Regions from separate parts of the Bacillus sp. SRL543 genome, predicted to be linked through region 1. Evidence: riboswitches for the same ligand, from Rfam matches in the RefSeq annotation. Region 1 holds a riboswitch; each other region holds the start of a gene.
The links. Region 1 has a riboswitch for S-adenosylmethionine ahead of AC4E8B_RS20485 (methionine ABC transporter ATP-binding protein). Riboswitches for the same ligand answer to the same signal wherever they lie in the genome.
Positions count from the first base shown of each region.

Region 2: another riboswitch for S-adenosylmethionine. It lies ahead of AC4E8B_RS13145 (peptide ABC transporter substrate-binding protein); the one in region 1 lies ahead of AC4E8B_RS20485 (methionine ABC transporter ATP-binding protein).
Region 3: another riboswitch for S-adenosylmethionine. It lies ahead of AC4E8B_RS12285 (methionine biosynthesis PLP-dependent protein); the one in region 1 lies ahead of AC4E8B_RS20485 (methionine ABC transporter ATP-binding protein).

Region 1 is NZ_OZ481794.1:3,998,950-4,003,612, forward strand. It holds gene AC4E8B_RS20470 (carboxymuconolactone decarboxylase family protein) at 1-274, opposite strand, end outside; gene AC4E8B_RS20475 (MetQ/NlpA family ABC transporter substrate-binding protein) at 422-1,270, opposite strand; gene AC4E8B_RS20480 (methionine ABC transporter permease) at 1,286-1,954, opposite strand; gene AC4E8B_RS20485 (methionine ABC transporter ATP-binding protein) at 1,947-2,972, opposite strand; SAM riboswitch class I at 3,165-3,274, opposite strand; gene AC4E8B_RS20490 (O-acetylhomoserine aminocarboxypropyltransferase/cysteine synthase family protein) at 3,381-4,663, opposite strand, start outside.
Region 2 is NZ_OZ481794.1:2,600,702-2,605,364, reverse strand. It holds gene AC4E8B_RS13155 (DUF6254 family protein) at 289-414, opposite strand; gene AC4E8B_RS13150 (DUF3231 family protein) at 727-1,740, opposite strand; SAM riboswitch class I at 1,943-2,045, shown strand; SAM riboswitch class I at 2,121-2,220, shown strand; gene AC4E8B_RS13145 (peptide ABC transporter substrate-binding protein) at 2,400-4,022, shown strand; gene AC4E8B_RS13140 (hypothetical protein) at 4,115-4,270, opposite strand; gene AC4E8B_RS13135 (DUF2187 family protein) at 4,442-4,618, opposite strand.
Region 3 is NZ_OZ481794.1:2,446,074-2,450,736, forward strand. It holds gene sucA (2-oxoglutarate dehydrogenase E1 component) at 1-1,316, opposite strand, end outside; gene AC4E8B_RS12280 (hypothetical protein) at 1,814-2,011, opposite strand; SAM riboswitch class I at 2,191-2,306, shown strand; gene AC4E8B_RS12285 (methionine biosynthesis PLP-dependent protein) at 2,374-3,537, shown strand; gene metC (cystathionine beta-lyase) at 3,534-4,663, shown strand, end outside.

The sequences.
Region 1 (4,663 bases):
CAGCTTCAAGCACTTCTTCTTCACTCGCTCCCTGGTCAATGCAGCCTTTCACATGATAAATGATGCAGTACTCATCCTGTGAATACAGGCTGATTCCCAGTGCAATCAGCTGCTTTTGCTTTTGGGACAGGCTGCCTTCTTTAAAGCATGCTTCTGTGAATGCATTATAATGCTGTGCAAGATCCGGCATTTTTTGTGTAAATGTGCCAAGGCCCATTTTATAGTCATGAAGAGCTGCTTCGATTGAATTTGATGGTTCGTGTGAATGCTCCATTCGTGTCCACTCCATTCCTTAAATCTTTAACACAGTTAGTATGTTTTATTTTCAGAAATGCTATGCGGGATGAAATGGAACCGCATGTGCTGTTTTTTGGCATAAGAAAAGGCAGCCTGCATTTTAAGCGGCTGCCTTTTTCTTTTATTACTCAGATACAGGAACAACTGCACCTTCATATTTTTCAAGGATGAAGTCCTGGATTTCTTTAGAGTGGAGCACTTCTACAAGCGCCTTGACGGCTTCTTTATCTTCATCGCCGCTATTAACAGCGATTACGTTCACATACGGAGATTCCTTGTCTTCAATCGCTATAGAGTCTTTGATCGGGTTCAGGCCTGCATCAATGGCATAGTTAGAGTTGATCAGAACCGCATCGCCTTCATCATTGTTGTAGATCTGCGGAAGGAGGGATGCTTCATATTCTGTATCAAACTCAAGGTTTTTCTCGTTCGTTTCAATATCATCGATTGTTGCCTTGACTTTGTCGACGCCTTCTTTAAGAGTGATGAGACCTTCTTTTTCAAGCATAGTCAGGATACGGCCGTGGTCTGCAACTGAGTTGCTCATCAGGATTTTCGCACCATCCGGAAGCTCATCGAGGCTTTTGTATTTCTTTGAATACACACCGATCGGCTCAATGTGAATTCCGCCGGCATTGACGAAATCATAGCCGTTCTCTTCAATTTGCGCCTCAAGGTAAGGAATGTGCTGGAAATAGTTTGCATCAAGTTCGCCAGAATCAAGTGCTTGGTTAGGAAGGATATAATCCTGGAATGTTACGACTTCAAGCTCAATTCCCTTTTCTTCCAAAAGAGGCTTTGCTTCTTCAAGGATTTCTGCGTGAGGGACATTTGAAGCTCCCACAGTCAGTTTGGATGTTTCTTCTTTCCCGCTGTCCGCATTGCCGCCGTCAGCATTATCTTCAGAAGTTCCGCAGGCAGAAATGACGAGCGCTACGGCAAGTGCCAATACAAGTGATAACCATTTTTTCATTAGTTAAGTCTCCTTTTATCGTTTGTCTAGTTTAGAAGTTATTATGTCTCCAATGACTTGGATAATAAACACAATCAGCAGGATGATGATGGTCGCCATCAAGGTTACATCAAAGCGGCTCCGCTGGAAGCCCTCCAGATAAGCAAGGTTCCCGAGGCCGCCTGCACCGATGACTCCGGCCATTGCAGTGAAGCCCACGAGTGAGATCGCTGTAACAGTAATGCCTGACACAAGCGCCGGCATGGATTCTGGCAGGAGCACCTTAAAGATGATCGTGCTCGTCTTTGCACCCATTGACTTAGCTGCTTCAATGACCCCTTTGTCAATTTCCCGCAAAGCAATTTCCACCATACGGGCGTAAAAAGGGGCAGCTCCGATGATCAGGGCCGGCAAAGCGGCATTTTCTCCAATCATGCTGCCGACAATAAATTTCGTGAACGGGATCAGCAGGACGATCAGGATGATGAACGGGATGGACCTGAATACATTGACAAACGCTGCAATAATTTTATTGATGAGTGCATTTTGCCAGATGTTCCCCTTGGAGGTAAGGAATAGCAGCAGACCAAGCACAATTCCCAATACGAATGTTACCAGGACAGAGATGCCGGTCATATAGAGCGTTTCATTCGTTGCTTCCCACATCTTATCCCAGTTTACATTTGGAAAGAATTCACTAAGCATTTGAAATCACCTCCACGCCAACTTGCTGTGCATGAATATAATCAATCGCTTTGGCAATTTCTCCAGCCTGCCCATCAAGGTGGATGAACAATGTGCCATATGAGCCGTTTTGGGTTTGTGATATTTTCCCCTGAAGGATATTTACAGTCACCTCAAAGGAACGGATCAGATTTGTGATGAGCGGCTGTTCGGCCGACTCCCCGACAAAGGAAAGCTGCACAACCTGGCCGTGCGGATACAATCCAAGCAGGGCCTCTGCAGTTTCTTTTGTTTCTTCAGGTTCTGTGACCTGCTGGACGAATCTTTTTGTGATCTGCTCGCGCGGGTTTTTAAACACTTCCAGAACGGGGCCGATTTCCACAGCCTTTCCGCCTTCCATGACAGCCACCCTGTGGCAGATCTTCCTGATTACGTGCATTTCATGGGTGATCAGTACAATCGTCAGCCCAAGGCGGTGATTAATGTCCACAAGCAGATCCAGAATTGAATCCGTTGTCTGCGGATCAAGCGCCGAGGTTGCCTCATCGCACAAAAGCACCTTCGGATCATTGGCAAGCGCCCTGGCGATGCCTACGCGCTGTTTCTGACCGCCGCTAAGCTGTGAAGGATAAGCATCCTCACGGCCGTCAAGACCGACCAGTTTGATGAGTTCGGTTACTTTTTTTTCTCTATCCTGGCGAGGCACTCCCGCAATTTCAAGCGGGAATGCAATATTGTCCCTCACAGACCTTGACCAGAGAAGGTTAAAGTGCTGGAAGATCATGCTAATTTCCTGACGGGCTTTTCGCAGCTCCGAACCTCTGATTTTTGAAATCTCCCTGCCGGCTACCGTGACCGTTCCTTCTGAGGGAAGCTCAAGCCCATTCAGCATCCGGATCAAGGTGCTTTTTCCTGCACCGCTGTAGCCGATCACTCCGAAGATTTCACCTTCCTTGATTTCAAGGTTGACATCATCAACCGCCTTGACCGGACCCTTTTTTGACGAATATATCTTTTTAACATCTTTTATTGAAATCAATTGCCGTATTCACCTCTTTTATATCCAATTAGACAAATGGCTTTACAGAGATTTATGTTCTGCCAATCCTCTTTAGAGTAGTTTCCTGAAACCAGGTTAAGATTATTCCATAAGCTTAAGACAGGAAATTTTCCTGTAAAAATAAAAATGCCTTCCTGCAGGTGAGCAGAAAGGCATGATGGAAAAACCTTTCTCTCATCTGCCAAAGCTAAAAAAGCTTTGTGTGAATTGGCACCATTTCAATAAACATTGACGGTTGCCGGGCTTCATCGGGCACATCCCTCCACCTCTCTTGATAAGAGCTACTTTATATGAAGTTCATTTTCATTCATTAGCCATTTTTAAATTACGAGTGCTATCGTATCACGGATAAAAAAGGGTGTCAACAACAAAGTTTAACACTAAAATTTACCGGCTGGTTCCTGAAGTTTCTGCTTTTCCTGCAAGTGATTGGCTTCCTGTTGCGGCTTCAATTGCCTGCTCCAGATCCTCAATCAGGTCTTCGGCATTTTCTATGCCAATGGAAATCCGGATCAGGTCCTCCGGCACCCCCGCCGCCTTAAGGCCTTCTGAATCAAGCTGCTGGTGAGTGGTGCTGGCAGGATGGATGATAAGGCTTTTGGCATCGCCGACGTTTGCTACATGGGCCCACAGTTCCAGGCTGTTGATCAGCTTTGCCCCGGCTTCCCGGCCGCCCTCGATTCCAAAAACAGCCACAGCTCCGGCTCCTTTAGGCAAATACTTGTCAGCCAGTGCCTTATCAGGATGGTCTTCATCTCCCGGATAAAGCACCCAAGTCACAGCAGGGTGATTTTTTAGATACTCTGTCACTTTCTTTGTATTGCTGATATGCTCTTTCATCCTCACATGCAGCGTTTCAAGACCGAGGGTGAACTGGAATGCGTTCTGCGGGCTGAGTGCAGGCCCCAGATCCCTGAGCAGCTGTACCCTCGCCTTGACGATAAAAGCAGCCGCACCGATTGCTTCGCTGTACACCAGGTTATTATAGCTTGGATCCGGCTTGGTGAAGCCCGGGAATTTGTCTGAATTCCAGTCAAAACGGCCTGCGTCTACTATGACGCCACCCATTGTCGTCCCATTTCCCAGAAGCCATTTTGTCGCTGAATGTATCACAATATCTGCGCCGAATTCAATCGGCCTGCAAAGATATGGCGTGGCAAAGGTATTGTCAACAATCAGAGGAATGCCGGCATCATGGGCCACTTCCGCCACTTTCTCAATATCGAGGACCTTTAGGCTTGGGTTTCCAATTGTTTCTGCAAATACAGCTTTTGTTTTTTCTGTAATAGCGTCCCTGAAATTTTCCGGATCTTCCGGATTGACCAGTTTTACATTGATCCCATACTTAGGAAGGGTGACGGCAAATAAATTATATGTTCCTCCATAAAGGTTTGATGCTGCTATAATTTCATCCCCCGCCTGGGCAATATTCAGGATGGCAAGAGTGATGGCTGCCTGGCCGCTTGCAACAGCAAGCCCCCCTACGCCGCCTTCAAGCAGTGAAACCCTTTCCTCAAATACGGTAACTGTTGGATTGTGGATCCTTGTGTAGATATAACCCGGCTCTTTTAGGCCAAACAGATTAGCGGCATGCTCTGTATTCTGGAACTGATAGGCATTATTCTGATAGATCGGCACTGCCCTTGCCCCTGTTGCAGGATCAGGCTGCA
Region 2 (4,663 bases), 1.4 Mb from region 1:
AGCATGGAAAACTGCCACCTCTATTATACTCGCATATCCAGGCTTGCGGGGGAATTGTACAAAATTCCTGTTTTTCTGCAGGTGAAAGCTATGTACTGCAGCACCTTGAAGAAAAGCGCATGTCGGACCTGGTGTTTTTTTGTTTTTAGCAGCTTTTTCTGTTTATTAGCAGCTTTTTTCATTTATTAGCAACTTTCAATTTATATTAGCAACTTTGCCAATATATTAGCAACTCGCATCTTCACATATCAAAAAAAAGGCCCAAGACATTGTCCTGGACCCATTCAATCAGGATCGTCCGCCTTTTCCGGCCTGATCGGCCAGCTGGTCAAACGATTTCACTTTTCCATGAGGATGCTGTGTTTCTTTTCTCTGGCGCCACTGTCTTTCTTCCTGCTTTTTAGACTGGGTCATGAGAAGACCTCCTTATTGTGGTATCTCTTTTAGATTTGCCAGCTGGCCTTTTTTCAGTCTGAAAACTTTCTCCCAATTGCTCCTTTTGGTTTAAGGAAATTTTAAGGTTGTTGGGTGATGTCAATCTGCGGGGTATTCGGAATCTTTAAGTCAATTTTGAATTTGTACTCATATTAATTAAATATAGGAAGAATCTGTCCCTAGGGAGTATCACAAACACAAAGGGTACCGATTTATGCAATAAATTGCTTTATGCTCACTGGACCGAAACACAAAACCCCAGAACCACAAAACCTCGCTCATATAGCAGGGTCAAGGCGTTCCTTTTTTGGACAGTGCATCACGGTCTGTTGTTCCTGGAGGCTGCTCGAGCCAGCCGTGCTTGATCATAATGTCTGCACCGCTTTTGGCGAAAATGGCAATTTCAACTGACAGCCGCTCATAGCTTGCAGCCACATCGGTTCGCTGGCTGGCAACTCCCGCAGTCGCGTAATTTCCTGATCCGGAAGCACTCAAAAGGGCCATATGGAACATCATCATCTTATCGGAAAACACCTGTGCAGTTGTATCATACACGGCGATATTCGGTGAACCGACAGCTTGTATATTGCTTTCCAAAAGCAATTTTGAAAAAATGCCGACGTGCTTTTGGGAAATCTCTTTGCCTCTCAGCATAAATTCCTGGACTTCCTTCAATTGAGCAGTTTGAGCAAATGCAGCTGATATTTGCAGTCCGATTGAATTGGTCTGGATATTCAGGGTCAGATGGGAAATTTCCACGGCATTCAAAGGTCTTTTGGTCCCGAAGGGGTTCAGCCCGCTTAAGTATTTCTTGGTATCCACATAATCCGTTTCATGCGGATAAGAGATGTAAGGAGCTCTTATGTAAATCCCTTTTTCGAGCATCAGGCTCGTTGTTTTATTATAAAGCAAGGCTGTTTCGGCCAGGCCCTCAGTAAAGAAATTCCGGATATCGCTTCTCGCACTCATAGAGAGCATACCGCTGTATGCCAGCATTCCCGCTTTTGCCATATGGTTGATATAAGCAAGGCAAAAAGTGTCTGAAAACAGCTGTGGAGCATCAGAGTTGACATCCCCGCTGCTGAAGCCGTCCGGAACAGCCATTTTTTCCTCTTTGAATAAAGGGATCAGATATTCCAGATGGCTGGTGGATAAATCGAGGGCATACTGCAGAGCAGCCTTTATTTCATCCTCTGCAGCATGTGATTTCATATAGCCAAGAACACATTTTGACATGCTGTCATTCATATAAGTAGTCCAGAGCATCGCGATTTCTGCCGATGTAAGAGGTGTTTGCTTTTCCATAGGAAGACTCCTTCAATCAGTATGCTGGTAGTGTTTGCAATTGCTAATAAGATTATTAGTCAGACACCTGAAAAGCTACCTTATGCCGGTGCATTTCCAATTCGCCCAAAAAGATAGAAAAGTTAGACTTTTCTCGTTGCTGTTGACGAAATTTTCTAAATTGGTTATTCTTAGTGGACCGGAAAAATTATATACCTATAATATCTTATCAAGAGAGACGGAGGGGATGGCCCGAAGAAGTCTCGGCAGCGGGTTCAATTGAACACTGTGCCAATTCCATCAGGCAGATGCCTGGCAGATAAGAAGGGAGCCTGTTTATACATACTGTCCTCTTCTATCTGCAGAAGGGGATTTTTTTATTCAGCCAGCTAATACCTATATTCTTATCCAGAGAGGCGGAGGGACTGGCCCGATGAAGCCTCGGCAGCAGGTTCTGTGAACACTGTGCCAATTCCGCCGGATATACCGGAAAGATAAGCCGGGTACAACACCTCTCAGCTTATCTTTGCCGGGAGGTTTTTTAGTGAGTTAATGAGTTAAAGGGTATTTTCGGAATAAGCAAAAAGGGCGGGGATATTGCAATTATAATTCTTACTTTTTTAATAAGATAAATCAGTTTAAAGTGTTAAACAAAAAATAAGTAGTGGAGGAATGAAACCATGAAGAAATTATTTAGTTTCCCGCTGGTTATCCTGGTGTTCGCCCTGGCGGCGCTGACAGGTTGCAGCAATGATGAAGCAGTGCCGGCATCCGGTGGAAAAGACGTTGCACAAGTGTTGAATGCCAATCTTGGAGGGGAGCCGTATACCCTTGATCCTGCCTTTGCATCTGATACAACTTCTTTTTGGGTCATCGATAATCTTTATGAAGGCTTGTACCGCTATGATAAAGATGGAAATGCAGTAGAAGGGGCGGCCAGCAAAGTCGATGTGTCAGAGGACGGAAAAACCTATACTTTCACAATCAGGGACGGCCAGAAATGGTCCAATGGCGACCCGCTGACAGCAAAGGATTTTGAGTTTGCATGGAAGCGTGTCCTTAATCCTGAAACAGGTGCCTATGATCCTTCCAGCTTTTTTTACATAAGAGGTGCAGAAGAATACAATAGGGAAAACGGGGATGCTGAAGATGTGGGAATCACTGCAGTGGACGAGCAAACATTAAAGGTGGAATTGAACACGCCTATTAAGTTCTTCCCTAAGGTCCTGATGGGCCAGGGCTTTATGCCGGTGAACCAGAAGGCAGTGGAAGCTGACGAAAACTGGGCGGCAGGCCCGGAAACAATTGTCACGAATGGTGCTTATACACTAGGGGATTGGGAACACAATAATATCCTTACCCTTAACAAAAGCAGCAATTACTGGAACAGCAAAGAAATTACGATGGATACTGTTAACTTTAAGATGGTAGCTGATGCCAACACTGAGTATCAGATGTATAAATCAGGCGATATCGACATGATCAAGAATCTTCCCGCCGACGCGATAGATATGGAAAAGGATGGCAGGGAGTTTGTAAACTCACCGCAATTCAGTGTTTATACCTATACATTCAATGTTGATCAAGAGCCTTTTAATAACAGCAAAATCCGAAAAGCATTCAGCATGGCAATCGATCGTGAGGCCATAACGAAAAACATTTCCAAAGGCGGGGAAGAGCCTGCCTACGGTTATGTGGGGTATGGTGTGGAAGGTCCCACAGGCAAAGACTTCCGTGATGAGGAAGACCCTTACTATACTTTTGATGCGGAAAAAGCAAAAGCATTGCTTGCAGAGGGTATGAAGGAAGAGAGCTGGAAGGATCTTCCTGCGGTCACTCTGAAATATAATTCAGAAGGGAACCACAAGAATATTGCCGAGGCACTGCAGGAAATGTTCAAAGTTAACCTCGGTGTTGAAGTGAAGCTGGAGAATCAGGAATGGAAAACATTCATTGATACTTTTAAGCAGAAAAACTTCCAGGCTGCACGCATGGGCTGGGTAGGGGACTTCCTGGATCCGTACCCTGTACTGGATCTGTACAGCTCAGGCAGTTCCAGCAACTTTACAAACTGGTCCAACCCTGAATTTGATGAGCTGCTCGACCAGTCGCTGACAGAGCAGGACGAAGCAAAGCGTTTTGAACTGCTGCATCAGGCTGAAGCTGTCCTGATGGATGAAATGCCAATCATCCCAATCTACTTTTCATCTCAAAATGCGGCCGTGAAAGAAAATATTAAGGGAATCCGGTTCAGCCCCCTTAATAATCCTGATTTCCGCTATGCCGAAAAAGTTTCTGAATGATCTGATGCAAAAGGAGCCGGAACCCCGGCTCCTTTTGAAGTTTTAAAGAATGCAAGACTTTCAATAAAAAACAGCCTTTTGAAGCCTGCAGTTTAAGAAGAAGCGGCGGGCATATTGGAAGCTGGCAGAGCAATGATTTTGCCGCCGATCTGGATATGAACGGTATCATTGTAAATAGCCTTAACAATGCCCTTTAGCAAAACAGGTGAATCTACCGCTAATTTCTTTGAATCTTTGCTGATTTCCATGCCAGTATCCTCCCAGGTTTTTAAATTTTTGATAGAACGGCTGAATCAATAAACATATAATTCAATTCTATCTTTATAGCTGAAATCCTGCGTGTTTTTCAAACAAAAGTAAATAAACTCCGCAGCTTTCTTCTATTAATGCTGTCAGCCGCCATTATACATATCTCAGTTTCAAACAATCTTGTAATTTTTATGCGACACGACCGTAATTGGTGTATCTATTTTCAAAAGCAGTGCATCCTCATCGCTGATCTGGACAAGAACGCTTTCTTCTTTGACTTTTACGACCGTTCCGGTAATGGAAAGATCATGCCTTTTAAACTTGATTGTGTCTCCCTCTTTTGCCATAATCGCGACTCCTTATCGTTAAATTTTCAAACCAGTAAAAATAAG
Region 3 (4,663 bases), 1.6 Mb from region 1:
GCTGCAGCTACAACAGCTTCGGGATCATCCGCGTTCACGTGGAGAATCGGAATTTCGTAGCCTTTTGCAAGGTCGCTCGCATATCGTGTTGATCTGGAATCCTGGGATTCTGTTGTAAAGCCGATTGTATTATTGGCAATGATATGGACCGTTCCGCCAGTCCGGTATCCGGTAAGCTGGCTGAGATTCAATGTTTCCGCCACAGTTCCCTGTCCGGGAAATGCTGCATCGCCATGAATCAGAATGGCCATTGCGGAGCTTGGGTCTTCCTTCGGATAGCCGGATTCGCTTCTGTCATCCTGTGCTGCCCTGGTGAAACCTTCGACTACAGCGCCCACGAACTCAAGGTGGCTTGGATTATTAGCGAGAGTAAGCCTGGCTTTGGTAGTATTTTCTTTCTTGATCTGCCTGTCCAGTCCAAGATGGTATTTCACATCTCCTGTCCAGCCGTAGTTGATCCCGATAGAGCCTTCTGAAGGAACAAGCTCTTTATTTGGTGCATGCTGGAATTCAGCGAAAATCATTTCGTACGGCTTCCCAAGGACATGTGCAAGGACATTAAGGCGTCCGCGGTGAGCCATCCCGATATTGATTGTCTTCGCGCCGTCGACAACAGATTCTGCAACAAGCTCGTCCAATAGCGGTACAAGTGTATCAAGTCCCTCGATTGAAAAGCGCTTTTGCCCTACAAAGGTGCGGTGGAGGAATTTTTCAAACTCTTCAACCTCCATCAGCCTTTTGAGGACGCCCACTTTCTTTTCCTTTGTAGGCTCTGCAAGAAGCGTTCCGGTTTCTACCTTATGGCGCAGCCAGTTTTTTTCGTTCACATCATATACATGATGAAACTCAAAAGCTATTGTTTGGGTATATACGTTCTTAAGATGCTCAATGGCTTCATATCCATTGCGGACATGGGCAGGTGCATCTGAACAGATGATCGATGCCGGCACCTGTTCCAGGTCTTTTCTGGATAATCCGTATTGTTCCAGGGACAGGATATCCTTCTCCGGCTTGTTGTTCTTCAATGGGTAGATATCAGCCGAAATATGGCCGTATGCCCTGATATTATCCGCAAGGCGGATAGCTGCCAATGTTTTTTCCAGCTGTCCGGGAGCAGCAGCCTGGACTGGTTTATCATTTTCAATGGTGTTGATCTGTGCTTGTTCAGGAGATCCCCATTTTTCGAAATAGTCTCTCATATCAGCGTCAACTGATTGAGGGTCCTCCAGGAATCTTTCATATAGTTCAATAACATAGCCAAGGTTTGGTCCATGAAACCCCTGTAAAGGTCCCTCGCCGTTGGATGGCGTTTTCATGAAAATTACCTCCGAGTGTTTTTTTAAGAAAACATTTAGTTTCCGGCATTTTATCCCGTAAATTTTTACCCTAATATATGAAATAGTAACGCAAAATTGTATGAATAATAATTTTATTCAGAGGATAAAACGTTTTCAATGACATTTTACCACGCAAATCCCTATCGTACAAAGGATTTAAACTGAAAATTAGAAGAAAAATGAAATTTTTTTTCATTGCTTCAAAATCTATATTAAAAAAATGATTATTCTATTTTTTTCACTCCATATTGAATATAGTAGTGGTATAATAGGTAGATATCTAACTTTAAGGCTGTAAAGGGCTAATGATTTTTTTGAAACTGGAAGCCCAATATTATTCTAATAATCAAAAAAAACCGGTAAAATACCCCGGTCATTTGTGACGGCAAACTTCGATAGAATGCAATATTTTCCGCTGAAGGCCAAGCCGTTTTCCATAACCTCCGCTGATAACCTCTTTCCTTACCCGCTCTTCTTCAAATTCTTTCTATATAAATACCCAGCTGCTTTGCTTTTTTTTGCCTCATAGTGAACAGGCTTTCCTGTCTGCTGTAAGGCGGAAAGACATAAGGCCCTTTGACCGGGATGTCCGCCTGCAGAAAAGGTGTATTGCCTCTCTCTTCAGGCAGCTCGCCGTTTTCAATGTCATCATAAAATAACTGACAGTTTTTCATATGCTTTTGCATGGACTCACCTTCACTTTCCATTCTTCTTAGATCTATTTTATGACAAAAATTCTGAATTTTCATATTTTAAAAATTTCCATTTCTGAATGTATTTTTAAAATATTTTGAAAGTTCATTGACTTATAGTTGAGTCATGTTGTAAAGTATAGAAAATTCAATAACAATATTTCTTATCAAGAGAGGCAGAGGGTACGGCCCTGTGAAGCCTCAGCAACCTTCAATGGAAAACCCATTGAAAAGGTGCTAATTCCTGCAAGTCCTTAATGGGCTTGAAAGATAAGAAGAATGACAAGTGCTGCATCCAAAAAGTCTTCTTCTTATAGAAGACTTTTTTTTATTTTGCAAGAAGCATGATAGCTTGGGCAGATGCACTATGCAGCAAAAAAGGAGTGAAAGCATTGGTGAAGACAGAAACATTATTGGCGCAGCTTGGAAATCGAAGCGATCTGCATACGGGAACCGTCAACCCCCCGGTTTATTTTTCAACAGCTTACCGCCATGAAGGGATCGGCAAATCCAACGGCTATGATTATGTAAGGACGGGGAATCCGACAAGGGAAATCCTTGAGCAGGCGATTAGCAGCCTTGAGAAGGCAGATCAAGGTTATGCATGCAGCTCTGGCATGAGCGCAATCTCCACCGTTTTATCACTATTCCGTTCAGGTGATGAGCTGGTGGTGTCAAAGGATCTTTATGGAGGCACCTACAGACTGTTAGAACAGGGTTTTGCCAAATGGGGGCTGATCTCGAAATACGCAGACACCTCTGATATCGATGCGGTAAGGAGAGAAATTTCACCTCATACAAAAGCAATCTTCCTGGAAACGCCGACTAACCCGCTCATGCAGCAGGCTGACATTGCAGCTGTATCCAGACTTGCCCGCCAGCATGGGCTTCTATTGATTGTTGATAATACTTTTTATACTCCTTTCATTCAGCAGCCGATCCAGCTGGGAGCCGATATAGTCATTCACAGCGCCACAAAATATCTTGGGGGCCATAATGATGTGCTTGCCGGCCTGATTGCTGCACGCGGAGCAGATCTGTGCGCCTCACTTGCCCTTCACCATAATGCTTCCGGGGCAGTATTAAGCCCGTTTGATTCCTGGCTTCTGATGAGGGGGATGAAGACCCTTGCCCTCAGGATGGAAAAGCATGAAAGCAATGCAGGTAAAATGGCAGAATACCTCAGCAGCCATGGATGTGTTGAAGAAGTGCTGTATCCCGGAAAGGGCGGAATGCTCTCCTTCAGGGTCCATGAAGAAAAATGGGTAGACTTATTTCTTCAAAAGCTGAATCTCATCACTTTTGCCGAAAGTCTTGGCGGTACTGAAAGCTTCATTACCTACCCTGCCACACAGACGCATGCCGATATACCGGAAGAAACCCGGTTAGCCAATGGAATCTGCAGGAAGCTCCTCAGGTTTTCTGTAGGCATAGAGGATCCCGGTGATTTGAGGGACGATTTGGAACAGGCTTTCAGCGCCTGTATCGAGGGAGTGAATGCAGGATGAAGGAAGACTGTTATCGATTCGAGACAAAGCTATTGCATAATAAACAGAAAACAGACCCATATACGGGGGCTGTAAGCATACCGATTCATCATGCCTCCACTTTCCATCAAAAGAATCTCGATTCTTTTGGGAAATACGACTATGCACGGAGCCTTAATCCGACAAGGGAGGCGCTCGAAGATGTAATTTCCGGCCTTGAGGGCGGTTCCAGAGGATTTGCCTTTTCCTCAGGTATGGCGGCCATCTCCACTTGCTTCCTCCTTCTATCAAAAGGTGACCATGTCGTCATTTCGGAGGATGTATACGGCGGGACGTACAGGATGGTCACCGAGGTCCTCTCACGCTACGGGATCGATTACACCTTTGCAGATATGACTAATATAGAAGAAGTAAAAGAAGCTGCGCTTCCACACACAAAACTGTTTTATGTTGAAACACCTTCCAATCCTCTCCTGAAGGTTTCGGATATTAGAAGCATTGCCAGCATTGCCAGGCAAAATGGTGCATTAACCTTTGTTGATAACACCTTCATGACTCCGCAGCTTCAAAAGCCGCTGGACCTAGGGGCAGATATCGTCCTTCACAGCGCGACGAAATTCATCTCGGGACACAGTGACGTCGTTGCAGGCCTTTGTGCAGTAAAAGATCCAGGACTTGCTGAAAAAGTGGCCTTTTTGCAGAATTCCTTTGGGGCTGTCCTTGGCGTGCAGGACTGCTGGCTTGTGCTGAGAGGGCTGAAAACCCTTCATGTAAGGCTGCAGCAGTCAATGAAAGCCGCGCAGAAAATTGCTTATTTTCTTCAGAATCACCATCTTGTCAAGAAAGTGCATTATCCGGGGCTTGAAAAGCATCCGCAGTATGAGCTGCAGAAAGAACAGGCAGCCGGGCCGGGAGCTGTGCTGTCCTTTGAGCTTGAGGGCGAGGATGTGCTGAGGAGATTTGCTGCCGCTCTTGAAATCCCTGTTTTTGCAGTCAGTCTTGGGGCAGTCGAATCAATCCTCTCCTGGCCTGCCAGGATGTCCCATGCATCCATGCCTGCTCCGGAAAGAAGCAGACGCGGTATTTCAGATTCCCTTCTCCGCCTCTCCGCAGGGCTCGAAAATCCTGATGATCTGATAGATGATTT